3 regions of the Paraburkholderia sp. TE9906 genome follow, and region 1 is predicted to be linked to each of the others. Evidence: riboswitches for the same ligand, from Rfam matches in the RefSeq annotation. Region 1 holds a riboswitch; each other region holds the start of a gene.
The links. Region 1 has a riboswitch for cobalamin ahead of ACZ9H4_RS14755 (precorrin-3B synthase). Riboswitches for the same ligand answer to the same signal wherever they lie in the genome.
Positions count from the first base shown of each region.

Region 2: another riboswitch for cobalamin. It lies ahead of cobW (cobalamin biosynthesis protein CobW); the one in region 1 lies ahead of ACZ9H4_RS14755 (precorrin-3B synthase).
Region 3: another riboswitch for cobalamin. It lies ahead of ACZ9H4_RS06245 (TonB-dependent receptor domain-containing protein); the one in region 1 lies ahead of ACZ9H4_RS14755 (precorrin-3B synthase).

Region 1 covers NZ_JBWCCT010000005.1:147,116-157,402, forward strand. The annotation lists gene ACZ9H4_RS14735 (AAA family ATPase) at 1-2,257, shown strand, start outside; gene cobJ (precorrin-3B C(17)-methyltransferase) at 2,309-4,078, opposite strand; gene ACZ9H4_RS14745 (precorrin-2 C(20)-methyltransferase) at 4,075-4,806, opposite strand; gene ACZ9H4_RS14750 (precorrin-8X methylmutase) at 4,807-5,433, opposite strand; gene ACZ9H4_RS14755 (precorrin-3B synthase) at 5,426-7,093, opposite strand; cobalamin riboswitch at 7,175-7,353, opposite strand; gene cbiE (precorrin-6y C5,15-methyltransferase (decarboxylating) subunit CbiE) at 7,438-8,856, shown strand; gene ACZ9H4_RS14765 (cobalt-precorrin-5B (C(1))-methyltransferase) at 8,856-9,953, shown strand; gene ACZ9H4_RS14770 (cobalt-precorrin-6A reductase) at 9,950-10,287, shown strand, end outside.
Region 2 covers NZ_JBWCCT010000011.1:1,603-11,889, reverse strand. The annotation lists gene ACZ9H4_RS26335 (cobyrinate a,c-diamide synthase) at 1-669, opposite strand, end outside; gene cobO (cob(I)yrinic acid a,c-diamide adenosyltransferase) at 805-1,407, opposite strand; gene ACZ9H4_RS26325 (cobalamin biosynthesis protein) at 1,404-1,985, opposite strand; gene cobA (uroporphyrinogen-III C-methyltransferase) at 1,982-2,830, opposite strand; cobalamin riboswitch at 3,075-3,316, opposite strand; cobalamin riboswitch at 3,384-3,663, shown strand; gene cobW (cobalamin biosynthesis protein CobW) at 3,873-4,967, shown strand; gene cobN (cobaltochelatase subunit CobN) at 4,974-8,804, shown strand; gene ACZ9H4_RS26305 (magnesium chelatase ATPase subunit I) at 8,801-9,913, shown strand; gene ACZ9H4_RS26300 (vWA domain-containing protein) at 9,970-10,287, shown strand, end outside.
Region 3 covers NZ_JBWCCT010000002.1:515,805-526,091, forward strand. The annotation lists gene ilvD (dihydroxy-acid dehydratase) at 1-555, opposite strand, end outside; gene ACZ9H4_RS06210 (LysR family transcriptional regulator) at 756-1,745, shown strand; gene lgt (prolipoprotein diacylglyceryl transferase) at 1,891-2,796, shown strand; gene ACZ9H4_RS06220 (SIMPL domain-containing protein) at 2,909-3,640, opposite strand; gene ACZ9H4_RS06225 (EVE domain-containing protein) at 3,813-4,271, opposite strand; RNA gene ssrS (6S RNA) at 4,404-4,585, opposite strand; gene ACZ9H4_RS06235 (cell division protein ZapA) at 4,677-4,991, opposite strand; gene ACZ9H4_RS06240 (ATPase) at 4,988-5,344, opposite strand; cobalamin riboswitch at 5,552-5,811, shown strand; gene ACZ9H4_RS06245 (TonB-dependent receptor domain-containing protein) at 5,904-7,895, shown strand; gene ACZ9H4_RS06250 (FecCD family ABC transporter permease) at 7,923-8,984, shown strand; gene ACZ9H4_RS06255 (ABC transporter ATP-binding protein) at 8,981-9,823, shown strand; gene cobT (nicotinate-nucleotide--dimethylbenzimidazole phosphoribosyltransferase) at 9,861-10,287, shown strand, end outside.

The DNA of each region.
Region 1 (10,287 bases):
CGCACGCGGACCGTTGAAGGCCGAGAACGCGGGCGTGCCGGGGCTTTTGTGGGTGCAGCAAGGCGGCACGCAGGAGGTGCGCGATTCGACGGGGCACGCCGCGCAGTATCTGCGTGATGCGCTGTCGCAATTGTCGGGCGGCAACGAGTCGGCCGGCGAGGATGCGCTGATCGCCGCCGTGCAGCGTGAGTTGCGGCAACTGCTGACGGCGCGCACGCAGAAGTCGACCGGACCCCTCGCCGAAGCCGAAACGACGCTGGCCGCGTTGATTGCGGAGCGCGACGAACTCGAACAGCAGCGCCAGCAGTTCGATGAAAACATCGAACGGCTCGCCACGCAGCAGGAGGCGTTCGACGATACGCAGCGCAAGCGTCCCTGGGAGCTTCACGAACAGAAGGCCGTGCTCGCGCAGCAGCGCGCCGATGCCGCGGCGGAACTCGAACGCAGTCTGCAGGGACTCGCGCAGTCCTTGCAGGTGAGCGAAGCGGAACTCGCGCTGTCGCTGCAACAGGAGCAGGGTGCAGCCGAACTGGAAGCGGCCGTCGCGCGCGAGCGTCAGCAACTTGATGCGGCGCGGGCCAATGTGTCGGCGGCGCAAACCGAGCATGCGCAAGCATCGGGCGGCGTCGCGCAGTTCGAGCAGGCGTTCGCGGAGGCGAGCCGTGCGCTCGAACTGGCGAACGCAGCGGTGACGGTCGCCGATTTGCGCAGCCAGATCGGCTTCTATCGCACCGAGAGCGAGCGGCTCGAAGCGGCGATCGCCGCCGCGGGCAAGGCGAACGACGCGGTGCTCGAAGCCGCGCGCGAGGCGGCCGCGGTTGAAATCGACGAGGCGAAGCGCAAGCGCCTCGCCACGCTCGATGGCGAGCTGACTCTGTTGCGCGCGCGTACCGAAGCGGCGATGACGCGCATCGAGTATCGGTTGAACGGTGCGCTGACGGTCGACGGCGAGCAGCTCACGGGCGAGGGCGTGCTGCGCGTCGACGACGAGAGGTTGATCGGCCTCGGCGAACTCGGTGAATTGCGCGTGATTCCGGGCGTGTCCGATCTGTCCGCGCAGTTGGCCGAACTCGCGTCGCTCGAAGCGCAGCATGCGCAGTTGTTGCAGGCGCTGGGCGTCGCGTCGCTCGGCGAGGCCGAAGCCCGCTACGAAAAGTGGAAGACGCTGGTCGCGCAGCAGAAGAGCCAGGCGAAGATTCTCGACGTGCACGCGCCGCAAGGCATCGACGCGTTGCGTGCCGCGTTGGCGTCAGCGGCGGCGCGCTTGCAGGCATCGAACGAACGGCTCGCGGGCTTGCCCGATGTGTCCGCCGCGCCGCCGCTCGACGAAGCGCGGCGCAACGCGGACATCGCGCGCGATGCGCTGGAGGCCGCGAGAAAAGTGCTGACCCAGGCCGCCGAGAAACGATCGACCGGCATGGCGACCACCGACTCGCTCGCCGCGCAGTTGCAGCGCAAGGAAGCGCAATTGAACGACGACGCCTACCGCCGCAACCGCGCGCGGTGGCAGACGAAAATCGTCGAACAGCGCGTGCAGGTCGACGCGTTGAGGAAGCAGCGCGAGGGCCGCGAGCGCGAACTGGAGGCGGCGCGTCTCGACGATCCGGCGGCGGAGGCGAAGCGTTATCACGCGTCGGCGGAACTCGCGCGCAGCGAGCAGCATGAGCGGCAGGTGCGGATCACGCACCTGCGCAGCCAGCTGGAGACGGTCGGCGCGTCAGGGCTCGGCGAACGTCTCGCGGCGCTCGACGCGCGGGTCGAGCAGGCGACGCGCCGCAAGGACGAACTCGGCTTGCGGGCGAGCGCGTTGAGTCTGCTCGACGAAGTGCTGGTCGACGAACGCGACGCGGCGGTGGCGCAATTGCGCGCGCCGCTCACCGAGCGGCTCGGGCACTATCTGAAGCGGATTTTCCCGCAGTCGACGATTGCGCTCGGCGACGATCTGAGTCCTGCGACGCTGGATCGTCATGGCCGTGCCGATACGCTCGATGCGCTGAGTTTCGGCACGCGCGAGCAGCTCGGCATTCTGACGCGGCTCGCTTATGCCGACTTGCTGAAGGCGTCGGGGCGGCCGACGTTACTGATGCTCGACGACGCTGCCGTGCATACCGATGCGGCGCGGCGTGATGCGATCAAGCGCGCGTTGATCGATGCGGCGACGCGGCATCAGATTCTGGTGTTCACATGTCATCCGGAGTTGTGGGATGACCTGGGGGTGAGGCAGAGGGCGATTGGGGATTTGAGGGTGGGGGGGTAGCGTACGACGCGTTACGTCGTGTTGGGAAAGAGTGAGCCGGCGCGTGCCGACTCACTCGTACCAGCGCGGCGTGTAGACCCACCTGGCACCGTCGATACCACTTCCAAACCTCCGCGTCATCGACGACCCCACGATCACCATCGTCCGCATATCCACATCGGACGAACGCAGTTCACCCAGCGTGAGCGTGCGCAGCGTCCCACCAGGCCGGCCGATATCCCGCCCCAGCACCACCTGGGTCGAGGCCGTGCGATATTCCCGCACGATGTCCAGCGCTTTGTCCAGTTGCCACGGACGCGCGCGGGAAATCGGGTTATAGAACGCCATCACCAGATCGGCTTCGGCCGCGTGCCGCAGACGTGTTTCGATGATCGTCCACGACTTCAGGTTATCGGACAGCGACAGCATGCAGAAATCGTGACCGAGCGGTGCTCCCGCTTGCGCGGCGGTCGCGAGTGCTGCCGATACGCCCGGCACGATCGCCAGTTCGACCGCAGCCCATGCTGCGTCTTGCGATGCTTCGAGCGCTTCGAGCACCGCGGCCGCCATCGCGAACACGCCAGGATCACCCGACGACACCATCACCACCGACCGTCCTTCGCTCGCCAGTTCGAACGCGTGCTGCGCGCGTTGCATTTCCTCGCGATTGTCGGTGCCGTGCACGCGTTGACCGGCGCGCAACGGACCGGCCATTTTCACGTAGGTGTCGTAGCCGAGAATATCGGTGGCTTCGTCGAGCGCCGTGCGGGCGGCGGGCACCATCAGATCGGCGCGGCCAGGGCCGAGGCCGATCACCGTCAGACGGCCGCGTGCGCGGCCAATCGCGGCGGGGTCGATGGCGAGGGGCGCCAATGCCAGCGCAACGCCTGAGGCAATGTCGTCGTGCAGCGTTTCGTGGGGGATGCGCAGTGCGGCGTTTAACAGGTTGGCTGGCGGCTCGCCAACTTCGGGACGGGTTTGCGCGAAGCGCAACGGTACGTTGAAACTGGCGGCGGCTTCGGCAAGCGACGGGTCCGTCATGTCGTCCGGCGAGGCGAGCAACGCGGCAAGCGACAGCGGCGCGAGACCGTGTGCATCGAGCGCCTTACGCACACAGGCGACGATCTCGGCACCCGCACCCGCACCCGCACCCGCACCCGCACCCGCACCCCTCACCGCCGCGACCACACAACGCGGATGAATCACCAGTTCATCCTCACGCCCATCCCACGCGCGCGGCGTCACGCGAATCGCGAGCCGCGCCGAAGCGGAGCGGGGCAATTGCACATCATCGAGCCAAGGCGCGTCGCCTTCGATGCGCGTGCTTTCCCCCGCCAGCAGATCCGAGACGAAACGCTTGCCTTGCCCGATATCGGCCAGCATGTAGCCCTCGGGCGGATTGAGTACGCAGGTGCCGAAGCGCAACTCGCCGCTCGTCGTAATCGCAGGCGGCACGGCCAATGCGGCGGCGATCTCGCGCGCCATCACGTTGGCGCCGGTCAGTCCGCCGAGCAACGGCACGACCGCGCTGCCGTCCTCGGCGACGGCGAGCACCGGCGGCTCGACGCCCTTGTTCGACAGCAACGGCGCGACGCAGCGAATCACGATACCGGCCGCGCACAACGCGACGATCGGCGTGCCACGCGCATACAGATCACGCAGATGCGCGCCGAGTTCGGTGTAGGACACGTCGGCTTCGACGCGTCCCTGCAAGCCGTGCACCTGGCAGCCTGCGCCAGCGGGGCGATCCACACCGGCCGCACCCTCGGCATACAACGCCTGAATCCTTCGCGCCGTGTCCAACGCCCCCGCGCCGAGAATCACGATCGCGGGCGCGCTCATCCTTGCCATTTTTCCCCCGGCACGACCAGCAGCGAAAAATACGGCGACGCCATCGGATCGACTTCGGCGAGCGGCACGATGCGTTGATTGCCCATCGTCGCGCGTTCGACGTACAGCGCGCGCTGCGCGAGGCCGAGTTCGCCGAGCACGCGCCGCACCTTGTCGAAATTGCGGCCGAGCTTCATCACGACGGCGGCGTCGGCATCGGCGAGACGGCGGCGCAATTCGTCCTCGGGCAGCACGCCCGAGAGCACCGACAGACTTTGATTGCGATACACGAGCGGCGCGCCGAGCACCGCCGCGCCGCCGAGCATCGAGCACACGCCGGGCACCACTTCGCTCTCGTAGCGCGCCGCGAGCCGATCGTGCAGATACATGTACGAGCCGTAAAAGAACGGATCGCCTTCGCAGATCACGGCGACGTCGCGGCCCGCATCGAGATGACCGGCGACGATCTCGGCGGCGGTGTCGTAGAAGTCGGCGATGATCGCCTCGTACGAGAGCGGTGGTTCGAGCGCTTCGGTCGTGACCGGATAGATGAGCGGCAGATGGGCCTGAGCCTCATGCAAATGCGCCTCGATAATGCCGAACGCGTTGCCTTTCTTCCCCTTCGCGACGAAGTACGCGACCACCGGCGCGGCCTTCAGCAAGCGCAGCGCCTTCAGCGTGATGAGTTCCGGGTCGCCGGGGCCGACGCCGAGTCCGAACAGTCGTCCTTGCGCGCTCATTTATTCGACCTCCGTCGCCAGTGCGTTGACGGCGGCAGCGGCCATCGCGCTGCCGCCGCGCCGGCCATGCACCACCACGTAGGGCACGCCGCGGCTGTCCCCGGCGAGCATCGCTTTCGATTCGGCCGCGCCGACGAAGCCCACCGGAAAGCCGAGAATCAACGCGGGTTTCGGCGCGCCGGCATCGAGCATGTCGAGCAGATGGAACAGCGCGGTCGGCGCATTGCCGATCACGACGACACTACCGGCGAGTTGCGGACGCCACAATTCGAGCGCGGCGGCCGAGCGCGTATTGCCGAGTTCGCGCGCGAGCGCCGGCACGTCCGGATGCGTGAGCGTGCAGATCACGTCGTTGTTTGCGGGCAGTCGCGCGCGCGTGATGCCCTGCGCGACCATGCCGGCGTCGCACAGAATCGGCGCGCCTTGCGCGAGCGCCGTGCGGCCCGCGGTGCCCGCGTGCGCGGAAAACTGCAGCGCGTCGATCACGTCGACCATCCCGCACGCGTGGATCACGCGCACCGCGAGTTTTTCGAGGTCGGCGGGGATGCGCGACAGGTCGGCTTCCGCGCGGATCGTCGCGAAAGATTGGCGATAGATCTCCTGACCGTCGCGAATGTAATCAAGCATCTGTGTTACTCCGGGCGAGGCGTTCGAGCGTATCGGCGGCCTGTGCGATCGTCAGTTGGTGCGCGACGCAGTGGCCGAAGCCGGCTCGGCCGTCGCGTCGATAAAGGTCATAGAGGCCGGGGGCGGCGGCCAGCAGCGTGTACGGCGCGCAATGCGCGGCGGCGCACGAGCGCGTGCAGCCGCTCAGGTGCACGTCGACGTCGGCGGGCAGCAGGGCGGCGAGGCGCAGCGCGTCGGCTTTGGTGTCGGCGAGGCCTTTGGCGCAACCGCTCGAACCGGCGCACGCGATCAAACGCGTGATGGGTTGTGCGGCATCGCAGGCGAGGCCCAGGGCGTTCAGTTCGGCCAGCGCGACGGGCAGTGCGTGCGTCGGAATGTCGGGCAGCAGCACGCTTTGCCAGGGCGTCGCGCGCAGCGTGCCGTTGCCGTGGCGTTGCGCGAGCGCGGCGAGGCCGTGCAGCGTGGCGGCGTCGAGGCGGCCGAGCGGCGGCTGGCCGCCCACGTGCCACATGCCGGTTTCGCGTTGAGCGTGGGCGCCGAGACGGAGCGCGGCATCGGCTGTGGTGCTGCGGCGCCATTCGGTGAGCGAGGCGTCGCGTGACAGCGGGAAGTCGACGTAGCGTTGGGCGTGCTGCAACAGTGCGTCGGCGGAATGCGTGGCGAGCAGGTCGCGCATGCGGAGGGCGTCGGCTGGTGCGAGGTCGAGGAACGTATGCAGCAGCGCGCGCACGAGCGCGGGGACTTGCGAGGGGAGGACGGCGGCCAGGGGGGGGTGGCTGTGAGTGTGCGCGGAGGAGTCGGCGCGTGAGATGCGCGTGGTCGTGTTGCCGGTCGGCGTGGCCGGGAGCGGAGGGACAGGAACGACAACACCCGCGGCCGCATGGGTTCGCGCGTTCGTAGCCGCGTCAGCTTTTGCACCTGCACCTGCATCGTCGCACGTAACCGCGTTTGCGTTCTCCTGCGCCTCGACACCCGGACACCCGGCGAAACCGAACACGAACCGCACACCATCATGGCTCAAAGTCGCCGCGAGCCACACATCGTGTGGATGATCGACCCTCGCCAGACGCTCGCCGCCATCCAGCAGCAGCGCGAATTTCGGCGACAGCGCCGCAAAGCGCATTTCGCTTTGCAGCAGCGTGAGCAACTCCGCGCATAGCGGTGTGGTGTCGATCAACGCAAACGGATCGCGTCCCGCAGCGGGGCTGATCATCACGTTGCGCACGTCGTCCGCGGCGCTCATGACGACGGCATTCGAAGCGTGGTTTGCGTGCTTTGCACCTGCTGGGTCCGCGCCACTCGCCGTAGCGGTGTTCGCCACGTCGGCCGCGTTCGCGCCTGGCCGAGGCATCGTCATCGGCCCAAGCCCGGCCTCGACCAGCGCCGCGATCAACGCCGCTTCGTGCCCCGCGCGCACGCCACGCACCTGCAGGTTCGCCCGATTGGTCAACTCGATCACGCCCGCCGCGTGCCGCGTGCTCGCATCGGCAATCACTTGCGCCTCGTCCGCATTCAACTCGCCGCCCGGCAGCTTGATCCGGCAGATGCCACCATCACGCGCGGCGACGATGCGCAGCAGCCCCGGACATGCCGATGGCCGCGGCGTCGAAGCCGCGTGGAGCAAGGCAGTGGAGGGCGAAGCTTGAGTCAAGACGGACACCGGTTTAGCGTCGCGCGACGGCCCGAGCAAGCCGCAAGGCGGATTGCTGCGGCATCGGTACACCCCGCCCGATGTTGGCTGGCACGAACAGTCTCGCCGGCAGGTCTCCTGGCTGGCAGGTCATCGTCCACCGCAGCCTTCCCGGTCAAACCAGTGGCGCGTAGCGCAGGCGGACTCGCTGCATACAGTTGCGGGGGCAGCCACAGTGGCACTGTGTTCCCTCTTCGGCCCCGAAGGGCACCGGCGGCTGTATTATGCCTTTTTTCGAACCGCGCAACGAGGCTGGACGCTTTGACCGGCGTGGCGCGGCGCATTGATTGAAGACACAGAATGAGGATGGTGGCATGCCGGCGTGGCTGACCGTGGTGGGCATTGGCGATGACGGCTTCGCCGGTTTGGGGCGGCCCGCGCGGCGTGCGTTGCTGACGGCGTCGGTGGTGTACGGCGGCGAGCGTCATCTGGCGATGCTGCCCGCGCGCCTCGCCGCGCGCCGCGCCGCGTGGCCGCGTCCGTTCGATCTCGCGCCGCTGCTCGCCGAACGCGACGGCGCCGTGTGCGTGCTGGCGAGCGGCGATCCGATGCTGTTCGGCGTCGGCGCGATGCTGGCCCGGCAGTTGCCTGCGCAAGAGTTGCGCGTGCTGCCTGCGCCGTCGTCGTTGTCGCTCGCGGCCGCGCGGCTCGGCTGGCCGTTGCAGGACGTCGCGACAGTGTCGCTGGTGGGCCGTCCGTTGGCGACGCTGAATGCGTATCTGCACGACGGCGCGCGCGTGTTCGTGCTGAGCGCGGACGGGCACACGCCCGCGACGCTCGCCGGCGTGCTGAACGCACGCGGCTTCGGCGCGACGCGGATGAGCGTGCTCGAACATCTTGGCGGCGAACGCGAGCGCCGCATCGACGCTCGTGCGGATCAGTGGAGCGCGGGCGAGTTGGCCGCGCTGAATCTGATCGCGCTCGAATGCCGGGCGACGGTGGGCGCGCCGCGTTTGCCGCTGACCTGCGGCTTGCCCGACGAGGCATTCCGTCACGACGGCCAGTTGACCAAGCGCGACGTGCGCGCGATCACGCTCGCGCGCCTCGCGCCGACGCCCGGCGAATTGCTGTGGGACGTGGGCGCGGGCAGCGGTTCGATCGGTATCGAATGGATGCGCGCGCATCCCGCTTGCCGCGCGATCGCGATCGAAGCGCGTGTGGAGCGACAGGGCTTCATCGAACACAACCGCGACGCGCTGGGCGTGCCTGGGCTGCAACTCGTCGCGGGCCGCGCGCCTGCTGCGCTGGATGGCTTGCCGGTGCCGGATGCGGTGTTCATCGGCGGCGGGGTGACGGTGCCGGGTGTGCTGGACGCGTGTTGGGCGCGTTTGCGCGACGGTGGACGGCTGGTGGCCAATGCAGTCACGTTGCAGGGCGAGGCGGCGCTGGTTGCGTGGCGCGAGCGGTATGGCGGCACGCTCACGCGTATCGCGCTCGCGGACGCGCAACCGCTCGGCGGCTTCGATACGTGGCGGCAGGCGTTGCCGATCACGTTGCTCGAAGTGACCAAAGCGGCTCGCGGCAACGGCGAGGCAAACGGCGTGCGGGCAACGGAGAGTGGCGGCGGTGAAATTGCCATGAATGGTGCGAACGCCGGAGACGGCACGAGCGGCACGAGCGGCACGAGCGGCACGAGCAATACGAGCAATACGAGCAATACGAACAGCACGAACAGCACGAACAGCACGAACAGCACCACCGCCCATCACTCCGCTTCACCCCGCCAACCGTAATGCGCGAAGAATCCCCCGAACACGCCGCGCCGCTGCGTAGCGGCTACACGACCGGCAGTTGCGCCACGGCGACGTCGCTCGCGGCGGCGCGTCTGCTGCTCGCGGGCGTGGTCAGCGAGGTCGCGGAGATCGTGTTGCCGAAAGGCCAGCATGTGCCGATGCCGCTCGTGTTCTGCCGCCTGCTCGCCGCCGGCGCTGACGGCGCCGAAGCAGGCACCATCAAGGATGCCGGCGACGACCCCGACGTGACCCACGGCGCGCTCGTGTTCGCTCGCGTGCGCCTGATCCCCGAGCCGGAGGTCGTTTTTCGCGCCGGACCGGGCGTCGGCACGGTGACGCGCGCGGGCCTCACGCTGCCGGTCGGCGAGCCGGCGATCAATCCCGTCCCGCGCAAAATGATGACCGACCATCTGACCGACCTCGCGGCCGAGCACGCGTATCGCGGCGGCTTCGAGGTGACGATTGGCGTTGAAGGCGGCGAAGAGCTCGCGCTGAAAACGATGAACCCGCGCTTAGGCATACTCGGCGGCCTGTCGATTCTCGGCACGACGGGCATCGTGCGGCCGTTCTCGTGCTCGGCGTATATCGCGTCGATCCATCAGGGGATCGACGTCGCGCGCGCCAACGGCTACACGCATCTGGCCGCCTGCACCGGCAACGCGAGCGAAGACGCGATGCGCGCGCGTTATGCTCTTCCGGATATCGCGCTGATCGAGATGGGCGACTTCGTCGGCGCGGTGCTCAAGCATATGAAACGCGCGCCGGTCGACCGGCTCAGCATTTGCGGCGGGTTCGGCAAACTCAGCAAGCTGGCGGCGGGCCATCTCGACTTGCATAGCCGCCATTCGAGCATCGATCTCGAACGGCTCGCGACGTGGGCCGCGGAGCAGGGCGCCGATCCCGCCTTACAGACGGCGATTCGCGCGGCCAACACGAGTCAGCAGGCAGTGGCGCTCGCGCACGCGCAGCAGGTGCCGCTCGGCGATATCGTCTGCGGGCACGCGTTGGCGGTGGCGCGCGCGATCGTGCCGCCGCAGGTGAATGTCGAGATGTTCGCGATCGACCGCCAGGGCGTTGTGATTGGAGCGGCGCGATGATGCGGGTCCTGTTGCTCGGCGGCACCGGCGACGCGTTGAAGATCGCGCGCCAACTTGGCGCCGCGCACGTGTACAGTCTCGCGGGTCTCGGCAAGGTGCCGGACGATCTCGCGTGCACGGTGCGCGTCGGCGGCTTCGGCGGCAGCGAGGGCCTCGCACGTTACATCGCAAGCGAACGGATCGGCCTCGTGATCGACGCGACGCATCCCTACGCCGCGCGCATCAGCGCAAACGCGTTCGGCGCGTGCCGCGCGGCGGGCGTGCCATGCTGGGCGCTGCGTCGTCCGGGCTGGCAGCCGCAAGCCGGCGACGACTGGCGCATGGTCGGCGACTG
Region 2 (10,287 bases), on a different contig from region 1:
GACCGGCGGTGGCAAGGCGGTGAGCGCGGTCTGGGCGAGCGTGTCGGCGGCGCGGTTCAGACGCGCGTCCAGATCGTCGATCTCGGCCGCCTGGTGCAGGCCGAGGTGGCGGTCGGGCAACGCGATTTCATCACTGGCTGCGATGTGTCCGCACCAGCGCAGCCCGGCGGGCAACGCCTCTTCGAGCATCTGCGCGTGGCGCGCCGAGCCGACGCGATTCGCGAGCACGCCATGAAACGGCACCTGCGGGCGAAAGTGCGCGAGGCCGAAGGCGACCGCGCCGAAGGTCTGCGCCATCGCCTTCGCGGAAATCACTGCGAGCACCGGCACGCCGAAGACCGTCGCGAGATCGGCGCTGCTCGGCGTGCCGTCGAACAGACCCATCACGCCTTCGATCAGGATCAGATCGGCTTCGGCCGCCGCCTGTGCGAGCAGATTGCGGCACGCGGCCTCGCCGACCATCCACAGGTCGAGCGACAGAACCGGTGCGCCGCTCGCGCGCGCGAGGATCATCGGATCGAGAAAGTCCGGGCCGGTTTTGAAGACGCGTACGCGCCGTCCCAACCGTTGGTGGTAGCGCGCGAGACCGGCGGTGATCGTGGTTTTGCCCTGCCCCGAAGCGGGAGCGCTGATGAAGAGCGCGGGGCAGGCACGGGAGGAAGTCTCCATCGGGCGCGCTCCGGAGTTAGTCTTCTGTGCAGACGCCCCGGTGGACGTTCCTTGGGAGGGCACCCCGCAGGGCGCGGAGGCCTCTCCCTGTTGGGACGCTCCTGACGAAGTGCCGTTGGGCCGCTCGGACATCGCTCAGAACTCCACGCCGCGCTGCGCTTTCACGCCTTGCTCGCGGTACGGATGCTTGACGATGCGCATTTCGGTGACGAGGTCGGCGGCTTCGATCAGCGCGTCCGGTGCGTGGCGGCCGGTGACCACCACGTGCAGCATCGCGGGGCGCGCCTTCAGCACCGACAGCACTTCGTCGAGCGGCAGGTATTCGTACTTCAGCACGGTGTTCAGCTCGTCGAGGATCACCATCTGGTACTCGCCGCTTTCGATCATCCGGCGCGCTTCGTCCCAGCCTTTGCGGGCGGTGGCGATGTCGGCGTCGCGGTTCTGCGTGTTCCAGGTGTAGCCGTCGCCCATCGTGACGAAATCGCAGTTCGCGATCGCGCCGAGGAAGTCTCGCTCGGACGTATGCAGCGCGCCTTTGATGAACTGCACGACGCCGAGCCGCATGCCGTGTCCGAGCACCCGCACGGCCATGCCGAACGCGGCGGTGGTCTTGCCCTTGCCGGTGCCGGTGTTGACGATCAGCAGGCCTTTTTCGACGGTCGCGTTGGCCTGCTTCTTCTCGTGGCCTTCGCGTCGGCGCTCGGTCATGCGTTGATGCGATTCGGGGTCGGTCTTCATCGAAGGTCCTGTCGGTGAGGGGCGTGGTTGGGTGGTTCGTCACCGGCGTCGGTTGCGGCCGTGGCGATTGCCACGGTGACGCCGCCGTGGTGCGTTTTGGAGACTAGGAGGCGGGTGGTTAGGAGGCGGGTGGTGGGTGCTGCCGGTGCAATTGCTACGGCACCACGTGCGGCGAGCGTACCCGCAGCCGCCACAGCCGATATTGCGCCCGCATCGGGTGCGGTGTGCGCCGCGCGTGCGCCACGCACAGTCGCCGCTACGAGCGCGGCAGGCTCACACGACGCCGCGAGCAGCGCACACGGTTCGCAGACGCCGTCCACGCCGAGATGCTCTCGCACGGCGTCCGACGGTTTCGCGACTGCGATTCCTGCGATCTGCGCACGGCTGAAGAGTAGCAACGGCAGCGCGTGACGCGCGCAGAATTCGAGCAGACCCGGCTCGTCGGCTTTGGTGTCGACCGAAGCGACTGCGCGAATCCGATCGAATGCATGTGGACCGAGCGCGGCGCGCACGGCCGCTTCGATCTGCGCGGCCGGCGTGTTCAGGCGGCAACCAATGCCGACGCTCAGCGTTTTCATTGGGAGGCCGTTCCGGGAGTCGAGGCAGCGGCGGAATCGGCACTGGCAACGGAAGTGCCATCAACGTCGGAGCCGCCATTGGCGCCAGCACCAGCCGCCCCATGCGCCACGTCCGCCTTGACCGCCGCACGAGCCAGCGCCAGCGACGCCACCCCGCCGATCACCACGATCGCCGGCGAGCCAAGCCCCGCACGCGCGACAGCATCGACGAACTCGCCGAGCCGCGCGAGCACGTGACGCTGTTCGGGACGCGTCGCCGATTCGATCGCCGCGCACGGCGTGTCGGCGCGCATGCCGGCCGCGAGCAGCGCGGCGGTGATCTCGCTCAGGCGCCGCATGCCCATATAAATCACCAGCGTCATCTGGGTAGCGACGAGCGCGGTCCAATCCGGCTCGCCGCTGCCCGCGCCGTGTCCCGTGACGAACACGACGCCCTGCGCGTAATCGCGATGTGTGACCGGGATGCCGATTGCCGCGGGCGCGGCAATCCCCGCCGTGATGCCGTTGATCACTTCGACCTCGATGCCCGCTTCGTGCAGCGCCTGCTGTTCCTCGCCGCCACGGCCGAACACGAACGGATCACCGCCCTTGAGGCGCGCGACGCTGCGCCCGGCCCGCGCATGTCCGAGCATCTGCGCAACGATGCCGGCTTGCGGCGTGGACGGATGCCCGCCGCGTTTGCCGACGTACACGACCTGCGCGTCATCGCGCGCGAATTGCAGCACGTCGGGATTGACCAGGTCGTCGACCAGCACCACGTCGGCTTGCGCCAGCGCGCGGGTGGCCTTCAGCGTCATCAGTTCGACGTCGCCCGGGCCCGCGCCGATCAGCCACGCGCGGCTCATCGCGGCGGGCATGGCGCGCGCCATGGCGTCACCGGCGGGAAGGGGCGAAGCGGGCAACTGCGCCCAGCGGCGGAGATTGAAATCATGCGGTGCAACGGATTCGGGCTCGGCGAAAACGCGGCCGGTTCATGGCGAATCCCGCGAAAGTACGGCTCATGCGGAATACGCGAACGGACGCGTCACGTCGTGCTTCAGCGCCTTCACATCCGTCCCTCGCGGATTCCGGCGGCCGGCGGCGTAACGTGCGCCGCCTCCGCGTCTGGCCGGTATCCGGGCTGGCGGCCTCATGCGCTTTGCCTTCCCGTGCCGGATTCGCCGGACAGTGGCATCGAAAAAACGCATGCGCGGCAGGGCTGATGGAACAGCGCGCCGCAGGTCGCTTACCGTTGCGGGGACAGCACAGGTTGAGCGCATGACGCGCTGCCTGTTTCCCGTTTAACTGCACACGCGAACGCATGTGCGGGCACCAAACGCGCGCATACGATAGCACATGGCACCCCGCCCGATAAGCGCTTGCGGCCTGCGTTTTCTTGACTGCACGGGGCCGCGGGCCTACACTCGCACGCACTTTGGTGCTCGTGTGCGCGCTCGTGCGCATGCAGTTAAACGGGAAACAGGGTGCCCGCCTGCATTGGACCGGGTCAACCTGTGCTGCCCCCGCAACGGTAAGCGAAAAGTGGCGTCGGTTGCATCGACCGACGCTGCGGAGCCGGCTTCGATGTCCACGCGCAAGGCCGCGTCGGCATATCACCACTGGGCGAGAAATCACTCGTCCGGGAAGGGGAAGCGGCGCTTTCGCCAGCCCGGATACCGGCCAGAATACGCAGGATGCCCGCCGCGGGGATGCGACGGCGCGTTCATGACCTCACACCCGCTTTCTGTTTACCGTTGTCGCGGCAACGCCGTCGTTCGTCCCCGTGTGTTGTGATCGTGCCGGCTTTGGCAGCGCGTGCGCCTCGTGCGTGTCCGGCCGGCCAGCCCATGCAGACAGACGCGCGAACGTACCGGCGGCCCCGGGCAACGCCTACGGATGGACCTCACGATGCAAACTCAAATGCGCAAGATCCCCGTCACCGTCGTCACGGGCTTTCTCGGCAGCGGCAAGACCACGCTGCTGCGGCATATTCTTCAGCATGCGGGCGGCAAGCGCATTGCGGTGATCGTCAACGAGTTCGGCGAACTCGGCATCGACGGCGAAATCCTCAAAGGCTGCGGCATCGGTTGCGATGAAAACGGCGTCGAAACCGAAGGGCAACTGTATGAACTCGCGAACGGCTGCCTGTGCTGCACCGTGCAGGAAGAGTTCTTTCCCGTGATGGAAAAGCTCGTCGAGCGCCGCGAGCAGATCGATCACGTGCTGATCGAAACCTCCGGTCTCGCGTTGCCCAAGCCGCTGGTGCAGGCGTTCAACTGGCCGCAGATCAGGAACAGCTTCACCGTCGATGCGGTCGTCACGGTCGTCGACGGCCCGGCTGCCGCCAGCGGCCAGTTCGCCGATAACCCGGTGGCCGTCGACGCGCAGCGCAAAGCCGATCCGAATCTCGATCACGAGTCGCCGCTGCACGAACTGTTCGAAGATCAACTCTCGGCGGCCGACCTCGTGATCCTGAACAAGACGGACCTGCTCGACGACGCGCAGCAGGGCGCGGTCGAAGCGGTGATCCGCGAAGAGATTCCGCCGCAGGTGAAGGTCGTGCGCGCGCAGATGGGCCAGCTCGATCTGCATACGTTGCTGGGTCTCGAAGCAGCGTCGGAGGAAACGATCCACTTGCGCCACGACCACCACGGGTCCGCCGACGACGCCGATCACCACCACGACGAATTCGATTCAGTGGTCGTGCAGGCGAATGCGCCGTCGCGTGAAGCGGTGATCGCCGCGCTGCAAGCGCTCGTCGAAGCGAACACGATTTACCGCGTCAAAGGCTTCGCGGCATTGCCGGGCGCGCCGATGCGTCTCGTGATCCAGGGCGTGGGCCGGCGCTTCGACAGTTACTTCGATCGACGCTGGCAGCCCGGCGAAGGGACGCAAAGCCGCTTCGTGCTGATCGGCGAAGACCTCGATCAGGCCGCGTTGCAACGCGCGTTCGATGCGGCGCTCGGCGTCGTGTCGTCGCGCGCCGCAGCCAGCGAGGCGTAAGCGCTCATGCATCTGCTGCGCACGACGCCGGGCGGTTTCGTCGACGATACGCAGGGCGTGATCCGTATCGATCAGCAGCCCGCCGACATTGTCGTGCTCAGTTCCGCCGACACCACGCTGTCCCTGCTCGCGAGTGTTTTTCCGCGGTTGGGCGAGGGCTTCCCCAGCGTGCGACTCGCGAACGTCACGTATCTGCGGCAACCGGCCTCGGTCGATTTCTATCTCGAGGATGTGCTGCAGCACGCGCGCGTGGTGGTGGTCGATCACCTCGGCGGCGAGGCGTATTGGCCATACGGCATCGAGCAGGTGGTCGCGCTGGCGGAGCGCAAACAGCAAACGCTCGCAATGTTTTCCGGCGACTTGCAGGAAGATCCGAACCTGCTCGCGCGCAGCACCGCCGCTGCCGATCTGTGTCATCAGCTCTGGCGCTATCTGCGCGAGGGCGGTCCGCAAAATGCCGAGGCGTTTTTGCGCTGCATCGCGCACCGCGCGTTCGGCTGGGGGCGCGAGCCTGCGCCGCCGCGCGCGTTGCCGGCCGCCGCGCTCTATCATCCGCGGCACGACATGCCGACCATCGCCGACTGGCAGGCGCGCTGGCAAGCCGGCGCGCCGGTCGCGGCGATCCTGTTTTACAAGGCGCATCTGCAGGCGGCCAACACGGCGGTGTTCGACGCGCTGATCGACGCGCTCGAAGCACAGGGCCTCAATCCGTTGCCGATCGCGATCACGTCGCTGAAAGACGCGATGAGCCGCGACGTCGTGCAGACATTGTGCGCGCAGCACGAGGTCGCGCTGGTGTTGAATACGACCGCCTTCGCCGCATCCGCGATCGACGACCCCGCGCCGCTCGCGCTTGCCGGCGACGCGCCGGTGTTCCAGGTGATCCTGAGCGGCGGCAATCGCGACGACTGGCTCAAGGACAACCACGGCCTCAATTCGCGCGATATCGCGATGCATATCGCGCTGCCGGAAGTGGACGGACGCATCATCACGCGCGCGATCAGTTTCAAGGGGCTCGCGTATCGCTGTGCGCACACCCAGGTCGACGTGGTGCGTTATCAGCCGGACCTCGAACGGGTGGGCTTTCTCGCTGAATTGAGCCGCCGCTGGTGCCGTCTGCGATCGCTCGATAATGCGGACAAGAAACTCGCGCTGATTCTCGCCAACTATCCGATGAGCGAAGGGCGCATCGGCAATGGCGTGGGGCTCGACACGCCGGCGTCGGTGGTCGGCATGCTGGCGATGCTGCGCGACGAGGGCTATCGTCTCGCGGACGAATTGCCCGCCGATGGCGATGCGCTGCTGAGGAAGCTCACGCAAGGCGTGACCAACGATCCGGTCGTGCGCGATCTGCGCCCCGCGTTGCAAAGCCTCGCGCTCGACGACTATCTCGCGCATTTCAACGCGCTGCCCGCCGAGGCGCGTCAAGCACTGAACGCGCGCTGGGGTACGCCCGACCAGGACCCGACCCTGCGGCGCGGCCGTTTCCTGATCGCGGGCTGGCGCTGCGGGCAGGTGTTCGTCGGCATCCAGCCGTCGCGTTCGCGCGAGCAGGGCGATTATGCGAGCTATCACGACGCCGAACTGGTGCCGCCGCATGCGTACCTCGCGTTCTATTTCTGGCTGCGTCACCAGTTCGGTATCGACGCGGTCGTGCATGTCGGCAAGCACGGCAATCTCGAATGGCTGCCCGGCAAGAGCGTCGCGTTGAGCGAGGCGTGCTGGCCCGATCTGATCCTCGGGCCTATGCCGCATCTGTATCCGTTCATCGTCAACGATCCGGGCGAGGGCAGCCAGGCCAAACGCCGCGCGCAGGCGGTCATCGTCGATCACCTGATGCCGCCGCTCACGCGTGCCGAAAGTTATGGTCCGTTGCAGGATCTGGAGCGCCAGGTCGACGAATACTATGAAGCGCTGATGGTCGATCCGCGCCGCTCGAAGCTGCTACGGCGCACGATTCTGGCGACCATCGTCGAGCACAAGCTGCATGAGGAGTTGAGTCTCGCGGAGCCGAACGGCGAGGACGACGAGGACGTGCTGCTCACGCGCGTCGACGCGTGGCTGTGCGAATTGAAGGAAGCGCAGATTCGCGATGGCTTGCATACGTTCGGGCAATCGCCTGCCGGTGTGCAGCGGCGCGACACGTTGCTCGCGTTGGGGCGCTTTCCGGTCGGTGACGGGCGAGGCGCCAGAGCCGGCTTGATCGATGCGTTGGCACGCGATCTGCGGATGGATCATCTGTTCGATCCGTTGTCGGTGGATTGGTCGGCGGTGTGGGACGGCCCGCGTCCCGATGTGTTGCAGCAGGTGAGCGACGCGCCGTGGCGGCATGGCGGCGACACGCGCGAACGGCTCGAGTTGCTGGCGGCGCAAATGTTGAGCGGCGTGTGCGGCGACCGGGCCGATGCAGGCGAGCTGCGCGGCGCGATATCACGCGCGACACCGCCAGCCGGTGCGCTGCCGCAAGCGGAGCAGGTCATCGAGCGCTTGCGCGACGACGTGCTGCCGAGGCTCGACGCCTGCGGTCCACAGGAAATGCTGCATCTGAAGCGCGGCCTCGAAGGGCGCTTCGTGCCGCCGGGGCCGAGCGGTTCGCCGTCGCGCGGACGGCCCGACGTGCTGCCCACCGGCCGCAATTTCTATTCGGTCGACACGCGCGCGGTGCCGACGCAAGCCGCGTGGTCGCTCGGACTGAAATCCGCGCAGCAGTTGCTCGAGCGGCATCTGCAGGACAAAGGCGATTATCCGCGCGCGATCGGGCTCTCGGTCTGGGGCACCGCGACGATGCGCACCGGCGGCGACGACATCGCCCAGGCGCTCGCGCTGCTCGGCGTGCGGCCGAAGTGGGCGCCGGGCAGCCATCGCGTGACCGACTTCGAGATCATGCCGATCGAAGCGTTCGATCGTCCGCGTATCGACGTCACGTTGCGCGTGTCCGGATTTTTCCGCGACGCCTTTGCGAACGTGATGCATCTGTTCGACGCCGCTGTGCAGGCCGTTGCCGAACTCGACGAACCCGAAGCGCTGAACCCGATTCGCGCGCGTGTGCTGCGCGAACGCGATGCGCTGATCGCGCGCGGCATGGATGCCGCCGAGGCGCGCCGGCGCGCCGGCTGGCGCGTGTTCAGCGCACGGCCCGGCGCGTATGGCGCGGGTCTGCAGGACATGATCGACTCGCAGCAGTGGCAGACCGACGCCGATCTCGCGGACGCTTATCAGGCGTGGGGTGGCTACGCGTACACGCAGAAGAACGCGGGCGAAGAAGCGCGCGATGAGTTCGGTGCGCGCCTCGCCGCGCTGGACGTGGTGCTGCAGAACCAGGACAACCGCGAACATGACCTGCTCGATTCGAACGACTATTACCAGTTCCAGGGCGGCATGGTCGCGGCGGTTCGGCATCTGGCCGGCACTCAGCCGAGCGTGTATCACGCCGATCACAGCAATCCGGCCGCGCCGCGCGTACGCACGCTGCATGAGGAGATCGCACGCGTGATTCGTTCGCGTGTGGTCAATCCCAAGTGGATCGACGGCGTGAAGCGTCACGGCTATAAGGGCGCGGCCGAGATCGCCGCGACCGTCGATTATCTGTACGGTTACGATGCGACCGCGCGGGTGATCGCGGATCATCAATATGCGCTCGTCACGGATGCTTATCTGAACGACGCCGATACGCGCGAGTTCTTGCAGCGGCACAATCCGCATGCATTGCATTCGATCTGCGAGCGTCTGCTAGAAGCGATGCAGCGGGGATTGTGGCAAGCGCCGGGCGAGTACCGTGCACAAGTCGAAGGACATCTGCTCGCGAGCGAGCAGCAGATCGAAGGAATGCAGACATGAATGCAGCGACGCCAGCAATGAGCCGCCAGGCGGCCGAGGAGCCGCGGCGCAATCAGCGACCCGGGTTTCCGTTTGCCGCGTTGATCGGGCAGGCGCCGTTGCAGCAGGCGCTGCTGCTGGCCGCGATCGATCCGGGGCTGGGCGGCGTGCTGGTCAGCGGGCCGCGCGGCACGGCCAAGTCGACCGCGGCGCGCGCGCTCGCCGAGTTGCTACCGCAAGGGCAACTGGTGAATTTACCGCTCGGCGCGAGCGAAGACCGTCTGATCGGTACGATCGATATCGAAACCGTGCTGCGTGACGGCTCGGTGCGTTTTTCTCCAGGCCTGCTCGCGAAAGCGCATCACGGCGTGCTGTATGTGGATGAAGTCAATCTGTTGCCTGATGCGCTCGTCGATGCATTGCTCGACGTCGCGGCGAGCGGCGTGAACACCGTCGAACGCGATGGCGTTTCGCATAGCCACGACGCGAGCTTCGTGCTGATCGGGACGATGAATCCCGAAGAAGGTGAACTGCGGCCGCAATTGATCGACCGCTTCGGCTTGATGGTGGAGTTGCAGAACTGTTTCGAGCCGCAAGTGCGTCAGGCGATCGTGAAAGCGCGGCTCGCGTTCGATCTCGATGCGCAGGGCTTTCGTGCAGGCTATGCGGCGCGGCAGGCGGCGTATGTCGAGCGGATTCGTGCGGCGCGCGAAGCGCTGCCGCAACTCGCGTTCGACGACGCCGTGCACGCGCATGTCAGCGCGTTGTGCATCGACGCGGCCGTGGATGGTCTGCGCGCTGATCTCGTGATGCTGCGCGCGGCGCGGGCGTTGGCCGCACTGGAGCAGGCGGTCGCGGTAACGGCGGAGCATGTCGACCGGGTTGCCGAGGTGGTGTTGATTCATCGGCGTCGTCAGCGTGACGAGCAGGCAGGTGGCGATGCGTATGAGAGCGAAGCGCGGCGGCAAGCCGCTGCGGGCGGCACTGCGGATCGACCGGCTGGATCTGCAGCGGATGCCGCGTCGGCTCCCCCCGGCACCGACGAGAACGACTGGGGCTACCTGCCGCCCGAGCCGGCCCCGACCAGGCAAGTCAAAGGCGTCATACCGCTTGGCGCAAAAAAACGCTGAGCCATCGGAAGGGCGCCGCCGCTGACACGCGCAGCGGTTTTCGATGGCGAGGAGGCGTGGGTGCGAATTCGCGCAGCCATTTGCGGGGCGATCCGCGCGGCAAGCCGGGTAAGCGCATCACCTGGCCGCTAACGCTTGCCGCGAAGCGCGCGGCGCCGCTGCGTGCAGATCACCTGCGCTTCGTGCGGGAGGCGCCGCGCGGCGGCGTAATGCATTGCTTCGTGCTCGATTGTTCCGGCTCCATGCTGGCCGGGCAGCGTCTTGCGCTCGCGAAGGGCTTGCTGACTGCGTTGTTCGACCGCGCGAGCGCCGCGCGCGCCGAAGCTGCGTTGGTCTGTTTCGGCGGCGCGGAGGCGGACGTGCGTTTTGGCCCG
Region 3 (10,287 bases), on a different contig from region 1:
TTCGATCCCTTCGAAGTCCTCTTCCGACATCCGGCCCGCCGTGAATTCGCCGACCGCTTCGAACGACGACACGATGGTCAGGTCAGTGCCCTTCCAGTTGCCCGGACGGATCGTGCCGCCGTACACGTAGATGCCCGGTACGTTCATGCGGGCGAGGCCGATCATGCCGCCCGGCATGTTCTTGTCGCACCCGCCGATCACGACCACACCGTCCATCCATTGGCCTTGCACGCAGGTCTCGATGCAATCGGCGATCACTTCGCGCGACACCAGCGAATACTTCATGCCTTCGGTGCCCATCGACATGCCGTCCGAGATGGTCGGCGTGCCGAAGATCTGCGGGTTCGCGTCGGCGCGCTTGACCGCGACCACCGCCGCGTCGGCCAGACGCTGCAGGCCGGCGTTGCATGGCGTGATGGTCGAGTGGCCGTTGGCGATGCCGATCATCGGCTTGTCGAAATCGTCTTTCTGGTAGCCGAGCGCGTAGTACATCGAGCGGTTCGGCGAACGCGCCACGCCTTGCGTGATGTTCTTCGAACGACGGTTGTATGCCATGGGGAATCTCCAATCTGTTTTGTTTTGAGCCGCGCTGCGTGCTGTCTGCCCTGCGATTTGCCGGTATTGCCGCATTGGCCGGCTTGCTGGGCGGTGCTCCAGTTCAGTGTAGTTCCGCAGCGTCGAGCAAGGATGCAGTTTTGCAAACTGCGTGTCCAATATATTATTCAGGCACAATTAGGTCGTAAAATGTATTAATCATGCTGCCTGCCGTTCCCGACCTGCGCCAGTTGCGCTATTTCGTCACCGTCGCCGAAGAGATGCACTTCGGGCGCGCGGCTGCGCGTCTGACGATGACGCAGCCGCCGCTGTCGCAAGCGATCCGCGCGCTCGAAGAGACGCTCGGCGTCGAGTTGTTCGCGCGCACCAAACGTTCGGTCGAATTGACCTCGGTCGGCGCGGATCTGTTGCCCGAGGTGCGGCGCCTGCTGGCGAGCGCCGAGGGCTTGAGGCCGCTCGCGCAGAGCCTCGCGCGCGGCGAAGCGGGGGTGTTGTCGCTGGCGTTCGTGTCCACCGCGGACTACGGCTTGCTGCCCCCGCTGCTGCGGGATTTCGGCGCGCGCTATCCGAGGGTGCGGCTCGAATTGACGGAAGCCACCAGCGACGTGCAACTCGACGAGTTGACGGCCGGGCGCATCGACGCCGGCCTCGTGATCGCGCCGCTGCCGTCGCGCCACGCCGCGCAACTCGCGTGGCTGCCGATCGTGCGCGAGCCGCTGGTGATCGCGATGTCGGCGGACATGGCGGAGCAGGTGAGCCGCGCCGCCGGCTCCGGCGCCGGCTCGGACCCGCGCGCCGAATGGCTCGACACGCCGATCAGCCTGCGCGATGTCGCCGACGCGCCGCTCGTGATCTTCCCCAGACGTCTGGCGCCAGGCTTTTATGACATCATTATGGATTGCTACGGCGTCGCGGGCCTCGTACCCCGGATCGGCCAGGAGGCGATCCAGATGCAGACCATCGTCAGCCTCGTGTCGGCCGGCATGGGTGTCGCACTGGTGCCGCAATCGTTACGTAATCTGCGCCGCACGGGTGTCGTGTACCGGCCGCTGTCCGAGTCGGTGCCCGCGATCGAGACGGGGCTCGCGTGGCGCACCGACGAGGTGAGTCCGGTGCTGGCCGGTTTCATCGACATCGTGCGTACGCATGCCGCCTCCGTCGGCGCGCCGGGTCTCGCGGCAGGCGATTAGCGGCGCTGCCGCGAACGCATCGCGGCTCGCACCGTCCAACGCATGCGCCGGATAACGCGCGAACCGCTGACGAACGACTAACCCGCCGCGCGCGAACCGATTACACCAACCCCGCTTCTGAACCTGAACTGCCCATAACAACACGATGCTCATTCATCCGAATTTCGACCCCATTGCCATTCATCTGGGGCCGCTCGCCGTGCGCTGGTATGGACTGATGTACCTCGTCGCGTTCATCGCGGCGATCGTCGTCGGCCGGCTGCGGCTGCGTTTGCCGTTTGTCGCGGCGCAAGGCTGGACCGTCAAGGATATCGACGACATGCTGTTCTACGGCGTGCTGGGTACGATCCTCGGCGGCCGGCTCGGCTATGTGCTGTTCTACAAGGCGAGCTTTTATTTCGCGCATCCGCTCGACATCTTCAAGGTGTGGGAGGGCGGCATGTCGTTCCACGGCGGCTTCCTCGGCGTGACGCTGGCGATGGTGCTGTTCGCGTATCAGCGCAAACGCTCGTGGCTGCAGGTCACCGACTTCGTCGCGCCGATGGTGCCCACCGGGCTCGCGGCAGGGCGCCTCGGCAATTTCATCAACGGCGAGTTGTGGGGCCGCGTGACCGACCCGTCCGCGCCGTGGGCGATGCTGTTTCCGGGCGCCGCGCCCGACGACGCCGCGTGGCTCGCCGCGCATCCGCAACTGGCCGCGCAATGGCATCTGAACGAGGTGTTCGCGCAATATCACATGCTGCCGCGACATCCGTCGGAGCTGTATGAGATCGCGCTCGAAGGCGTCGCATTGTTCTTCGTGCTGTTCTTCTTCTCGCGCAAACCGAAGCCGCTGGGCGCGATTTCCGCGGTGTTCCTGATCGGCTACGGTCTCGCGCGCTTCACGGTCGAATTCGCCCGCGAGCCGGACGACTTCCTCGGACTGCTGGCGATGGGCCTGTCGATGGGCCAATGGCTGTCGCTGCCGATGATCCTCGCGGGCATCGGCATGCTGGTGTGGTCGTATCGCCGTGCACGCCGTGAACCGGCGCAGGCGGTCAGCGCGAGCTGAGCGCTACGGTTCGTCGTAGCGAGCGCACGATGAAAAACGCCACGGCATGCCGTGGCGTTTTCTTTTGCAGCACGAGACATGCTGAGCGCGCAAACGCGGCCGCGCGCTAGCGTTACTTCATCTGCACCGAGCCCGATACGTTGACCGTCACCGTCGACGTGCCGCCTTCGAGCGGCATCGGCGCCATCGTCTTCGCGTCGGCGCTCATGGCGCGCGCGCTCATCATCATCATCGGACGGGGCATCACGCCGCTGTGATTCACGTTGACCTCGCGAATCGAATAGCCGCTGAAGCCAAATGCCTGCGCCGACGACGCGGCCTGATCGCGGAACGACCGGATCGCTTCGCCGGTGAGCTTCTGCTCGGCGGCGCGTTGCGCTTCCGGCGACAGCGAGAACTGCACGTTGCCGACCTGCATGACCGAGGCCATTTGTCCCGCGAGCTTCGACGCCGCGGCGAAGTCATGCGATTCGAGCACGACCTCCGTGCGGCCGCGCCACGCGGAAATACGCCCGTCACGATCGGTGGAGGGGAAGATGGCGAACGAACCCGTGCGGGCCGTCACGCCGCTCACGCCTCGCGCCTTCTGCAACGCCGCGTCGGCGCGCTGATTCAGCGTGGCCGTGAGCGCGGAGGGGTCGCTCGCTTCCTGCTCGTAAAACAGCGTGATATCGACGACGTCCTGCGGAATTTCCGCGCTGGCCTGAGCGTTCAGCGACAGCACGCCCGATGGCTGGGCCTGCATGACGCCTTGCGCGCGGGCCATGGCCGGGGTGAGCGCGAGCGCGACAGGCGCGGTGCAGACGAGAGCGAGTGCGAGTGCCCGTGCGGTTTTTTTCGACATTGCTGGACTCCTTGCTTGAACAGGGTTGTGCACGATTGGCGCGAACGCCACGCAGTGGTGGCATGACGTTTGCGGGCGCGTTTGTGCGCCTGTTAGGCGCTCGTAACCGGAGCTTGGTTCCCTAATTGACGTTGCCTGTCAGGGGCGACGGCGCGTCGAAGTGAGCGAGCCTTCAGGCGAGCCGTGTGGTGATGAAGCGCCATTCGGCTTCGGTCACGGGCGTGATCGACAGGCGATTGCCTTTGGCGAGCACGCGCATGTCCTGCAGTTCCGGATGCTCGCGCAGCGCGGCCAGCGGAATCAGCGGGATTTTCTTCTTGAACACCACGTCGACCAGCAGCCAGCGAGGCGTTTCCTGCGACGACTTCGCGTCGTAGTACGGACTCTCTTTATCGAACTGGGTCGGGTCAGGATACGCGGTGGACGACACTTGCGCGAGCCCCGCAATGCCGGGTTCAGGGCAGCTCGAGTGATAGAACAGCACGCCGTCGCCGACCTGCATCATGTCGCGCATGAAGTTGCGCGCCTGATAGTTGCGCACGCCGGTCCACGGCAGCGTGCGGTGTGGTGCGTGGGCGAGATGGTCGATGCTCGCCTCGTCCGGTTCGGACTTCATTAGCCAGTAGCGCATGAATCGAATTGAACGTTAAAGGTTGGACGACGTGAAAAAATCGAAACCTGTGAGGCGAGGCGCACCCACAGACACGCCAGCGGACGCACAAAGAAAAACGGCATCGAACCGAAGTCCGATGCCGTTCTAGATAAGGTCCCCGCCTTAGCCGCTAGGCCGGCATCCTGAACCGGGGGTTCAGAATTGGTCGCAGTTAGCAACACTTCGGGTACATCAGACAGAGTGACGCGCACGCCCGTGCTACAAATTTCCGCAACCGTGCACATGGCATTGGTTCAAGGAATATATGACCTTGGCGAACCAGGCAGGGAAGCTAAACCGATGAAACTTAAACGATAGAACTCAAACGTTTGCGGAGACTTCGCTTTGTTTGAATTCGCGGCAGATCTCAGGACCGGCCGATACTTACTGCATGCTGTACTGCTGAATCACAGTACCCAGTTGTTCGTTCATTTGCTGCATTGTACGCCGGATTTCCTCAGCGGGAAATGCTTCTCCGTGTCGTACGCTCGATTGCAGCCTAAGCAGTTCCGATGCCAGCGACAGCGCAGCCATGACAGCAATGCGATCCGTGCCGCGCACGTTGCTGTTATTGCGGATCTTCGACATTTCGGCGTCGACGCGTGCCACCGCTTCGAGCAGCGCGCCTTCCGTTTCCGGCGAGCATGCAAGGCGATAGGGCACGTCGAGAATCGATACTTCGATCTGCTTGGCGGTCATGCGTTTTCTCCGTGGCGGGTAACCTCGCTCTGCGCGTCGGCAGCGTCCTGAACCGGCTCGAGCAGATCGAGCTGGTTGTCAGGCTCGCTGCTCGCGCGAGCCCGCGGCAGTTTCTCGAGAATCGCATTCAGGCGCACCTGAGCGTCGTCGATCTTGGCGGACAGCGTGTCGCGCTCCGCTTGCAGTGCATCGCGCTCCTCGCGCAGCAGCGCAAGTTCCGTGCGCGTGGCATCCAGTTCGGCACGCGATTGGGCGAGTTGATCTTCGAGCGCGAGCCGCGCTTCATTGTGGCGCTGGCTGATCGCAATCAGCTTGCCGATATTCTGTGAGAGTGATTCGAGTTCGGTGAGCATGTGCTGCGTCCTCTAAAGACATCGCATTTTAGCGCGGAATATTGCAGGTTCCGACAATTGTCTCGTTTCGAGACGTAACAACATCGCTATGTGCAGGCTTTTCCCGACCATATGATGAAAAAGTACTCGCCCATCGGACAATAACCTGCACTTAACAGAACGGATTGCGCCCGGTTTGACCTTTCTTGACGCACGTCGAGGGCGCTCCTAAACTGCCGGCACTCTGGTGCCCGCGCCGCTGTTCACAGTGCGCGCAGTTAAACGGGAAGCAGGGCGCGCCACTCATCGAACTGAACGCGCGAACCTGCGCTGCCCCCGCAACGGTAAGCGACCGCATTCGTCATGCAGGTCGGTCCTGATCGCGTGTCTGAAAGTTCAACATGCGAGTGTGCCACTGCGCGTTACGCGTGGGAAGGCGGGATCGATGTGTCGTTAGCCCGGATACCGGCCAGAGGGAGAGGCACGTCCCCCGCGAAATGCAAGAAAGCGCGGGCGCTTCGTTATGCATCGGCCTGCGGGGAAGCGGGCCGCGCGAGCTATCCACAGGAATCGTCATCCCATGCTGTCCCCCATCGCCCGCGCGACGCTGCTTGCTTTTGCGGGCTTGCCGCTCGTCGTGCACGCGCAAACCGCGGACTCGTCGCCGGGTTCGTCCGCCGGTTCGTCTGCTGCTTCGGCCGGCGCTTCGGCCACCTCCGCGGCGCCTTTGTCGGCTCAGCCTTCGTCCGCCTCCGATGCCAGTGCAAAAACCAACGCACAGGCGAACGCCGCCGCGCAGAATGCCACGCCCGCCGTGTTGTCACCAGTCGTCGTGACCGCGGAGCGCGGGCCGCAAGCGCTCGCGGACGCGATCCCGCAGACCTCGCTGTTCGATCAGCAGGATCTCGCCGATACCACCGCGACCGACCTGCCCGGCCTCCTGCAACTCGCGCCCGGTGCGCAAATCTCGCGCACAGGCGGGCCAGGTTCGACGACGAGCGTCTATTTGCGCGGAGCATCGTCGACGCAATCGCTATTGCTGATCGACGGCGTGCGCGTCGACTCGGTGAGTCTCGGTGCGCCGCAACTCGCGCAGATTCCGCTCGACCAGATCGATCATGTCGAAGTGGTGAACGGCAACGTCTCCGCGTTATACGGTTCGGGCGCGATCGGCGGCGTGGTGCAGGTGTTCACGAAAGAGGGCGGCGATCATCCGCCGCGTTTCAACTTTTCGGTGGGCTACGGCAGCTATCACACGCAAACGCAGCAGGCAGGCGTGAACGGCGCACTCGACAAAGACGGCCGCACGACCTTCAGCCTCTCGCTCGCGCGTTCGAAGGACGACGGCTTTTCATCGCTCAATCCGCAACAGGCGCCCGGCGCCAATCCGAATGCGAACGGCTATCTGAACGAGAGCGTCACGGGGTCGTTGCGTCACAAGTTCAACGACCGCTGGGACGCGGGCGTCAACTATTTCCAGTCGAACGGCAATAACAGCTACGACAACGCGTACGGCGTGCCGACCGATCTGAACAACCTGTACAGCAAGGTGCGCCAGGCGTCGGTGTTCGCGAACGGCAAGCTGACCGACTGGTGGACCACGCACTTCATCGTCTCCGAAGGCGACGACCGCAGCGTGTCGAAGACCAACGGCATCTACAACGGCCGCTTCGATACCGACAATCGGCAGTACACCTGGCAGAACGATTTCGCGTTCGCCGCGCGGCAGAAACTGCAGGTGGGCTACGAGCATCTCGATCAGAGCCTCGACTCCGATACGTTCGCGGCGCCGGATCGTCATGTGGATTCGGGCTTCATCGGCTACACGGGACGTTTCGGGCGCAACCAGTTTCAGGCCAACGTACGGCACGACCAGTATTCCGATTTCGGCGGGGCGAACAGTTACTATCTCGGCTACGGTTTCGACATCACCGAACACTGGAAGGCAACCGCAAGCTATTCGGATTCGTTTCGCGCGCCGAGTTTCGACGATCTCTACTATCCGATCAGCGGCAATCCGTCGATCCAGCCCGAGCACAGTCATTCGCTCGAAGCGGCGTTGCAGTACGCGTCGAACGCGCTCGGCGTGATGCGTCTGAGCGTATTCCAGACGCGCTATTCGAATCTGATCGACTACGCGCAGGTGACGCCCGGCATCTATCTGGCCGAGAACGTCGGCCGTGCGAAAGTGCAGGGGCTCGAAGGATCGTGGAGCGGACATGTCGGCGAGACGGACGTGCGCGCGTCGCTGACGCTGCAAAATCCCGTCGACCTCGACAACGATGTCGACCTCGTGCGGCGCGCGCGGCGATTCGGCTCGCTCACTGTGAATCGCGGCATCGCGGGATGGCGCGTCGGCGGCGAGTGGATCGTGAGCGGCCCGCGCGAGGACAGCAGCGGCAAGCTCGGGGGCTACGGCGTCGTGAATCTGTCGGCGCGCTACAACATCACGAAAGCGTGGTACGTGACCGCGCAAATCCAGAACCTGTTCGACAAGGACTATGAAACGGCCTACTCGTATAACTCGCCGGGACGCGGCGCGTATGTCACGATCGGTTGGCAGCAGCAGTGACGGCTTTGCCGCGTTGAGCGTGCGCGAATGAGCCGGCATCCTGGTTCGATGCCGGCCGCCGTGCGCGTGATGAACGCGAAACGGGCGGCCGCCATCTGGCTCGTTCTTGCGATGCTCGCGCTGGCGGTGCTGATGGCGTCGCTCGCGCTCGGCAGTGTGTCGCTCGCCCCGTCGCGCGTGCTGGCGGCGCTGCTGCCGTCGCATGGGTTGTCTGGGTGGCCGGGCGAGTCGGCGGATCTTGCCAGCGAGATCGTGCGCACGCTGCGTTTGCCGCGCGCGCTGGCCGGCTTCGCATGCGGCGCGTTGCTGGCGTTGGCCGGCGCGCTGCTGCAGGTGCTGTTGCGCAACCCGCTTGCCGAACCGTACATATTGGGCGTGTCGGGTGGCGCGGCGAGCTTCGCGCTGGTGGCGATGATCGCCGGCAGCGCATGGTGGATCGTCGATGCCAGCGCATTCGCCGGCGCCTTCGTATCGATCCTGCTGGTGCTCGGTCTCGCGCGCCGCGAGTTGTGGCGCGGCGAGCCGCAGGACACGTCACCGCGTTTGCTGCTGACCGGCGCGGTGATCGCGGCGGGGTGGGGCGCGCTTATCACGCTGCTGCTCAATCTCGCGCCCGACAGCCGTTTGCGCGGCATGTTGTTCTGGCTGACCGGTGACCTCAATGGCGGCGCGTTGCCGTGGACCGCGCTCGTTGCGCTCGCCGTCGCGTTGCTGGCCATCGTGCCGGTGGCCCCGCGCCTGAACGTGCTGCTGCGTGGCGACGCCGCTGCGCAAGCCTTAGGCGTCGCGGTGATGCCGCTGCGTTTGCGCGTCTACCTGGTGGCGTCGCTCGCGGCGGCCGCCGCAGTGACGACGGCGGGCACCATCGGCTTCGTCGGTCTGGTGGTGCCGCATATGTTGCGCCTCGCGTTCGGCAACGATCAGCGCATGCTGTTGCCTGCCGCCGCGCTCGGCGGCGGCGTCGCGGTGATGGGCGCGGACCTGATCGCGCGCACCGTGATTGCGCCGGCGCAATTGCCGGTCGGCGTGATCACGTCGATCGTCGGCGTGCCGGTGTTCCTCTGGATGCTGTTGCGCAAACGCCGATGACGCAAGCTCATACCAATCTCGAACCCGCCGTGCTCAGCGTACAACGCCTGACCTTGCGTGCCGGCGCGCGCACCTTGCTCGATGGGTTCACGCATACCTTCCATGCGGGCGAGATCTGGTGCGTCGCGGGCCCGAACGGCGCGGGCAAGACCACGCTGCTGTCCACGCTCGCGGGTCTGTTGCGCCCAGCGGCGGGCCATGTCGAACTGGATGGCGTGCGCATGTCCGACTGGGCGCCGTTGCCGCTCGCCCAGCGGCGCGCATTGATGCCGCAAAGCGCACCCGACGCGTTCAGCGCGAGCGTGCTCGACATCGTGACGTTGAATCGCTTTCCGCATCTGAGCGGCTGGGGTTGGGAGCGCGAAGCGGATCGCGTGGCCGCCCATGCCGCGCTGGACCTGCTGGGTCTCGCCGACTTCGCCGCGCGTGACGTGCTGTCGTTATCGGGCGGCGAACGTCAGCGCGTCGCGCTCGCGGCGGTGCTGTGTCAGGACGCGCCGTTGTTGCTGCTCGACGAACCGTTGTCGCATCTCGATCTGCATCATCAGATCGACTGTCTCGAAGCGCTCGCCGCATGGACGCGCGAGCCGCGCCGCACCGTGATGTTCTCGTGCCACGACCTGAATCTCGCACGCCGCTTCGCGACGCACGCGCTGTTGCTCGACGGTGCGGGCGGCGTGCATGCCGGACCGGTGCATGATGTGCTCACGCCCACGCTGACGAGCCGCGCATTCGGCTATCCGTTGATTCTGATTCGCGACGGCGAACACGAGGCGCTGATTCCCGCGCCGCGTGCGCGTCACGAATCGCCTGCCGGTTATGACACATCGGCAGGATAATCGCTCGAACCAAACACTCTCATTTCAGACCACGCTTATGACCTCCTTGCCACGCCCGGCCGGTTTGCCCGAAGTCGCACCGCTCGATCAAACGCTACGCGCCGAGCTGCAACACATCATCGATACCAAGACCAAGCCGCCCGGCAGCCTGGGGCGGCTCGAAACGCTCGCGCGGCAGATGGGCCTGATTCAGCGCAGCACGCAGCCGACGGTGCAGCGCCCGGCGATGATCGTGTTCGCCGGCGACCACGGCATTGCCGCGGAAGGCGTGAGCCCGTATCCGCAAGCGGTGACTGCGCAGATGGTCGCCAACTTTCTTGCGGGCGGCGCGGCGATCAATGCATTGAGCCGCGTTGCCGGCATCGAACTCGAAGTGGTCAATGCCGGCATCGCGACGCCGTTGCCGTCGACCGACGGCCTCGTCGATATTCCGGTGGCGAGCGGCACGCGCAACTTCGCGCACG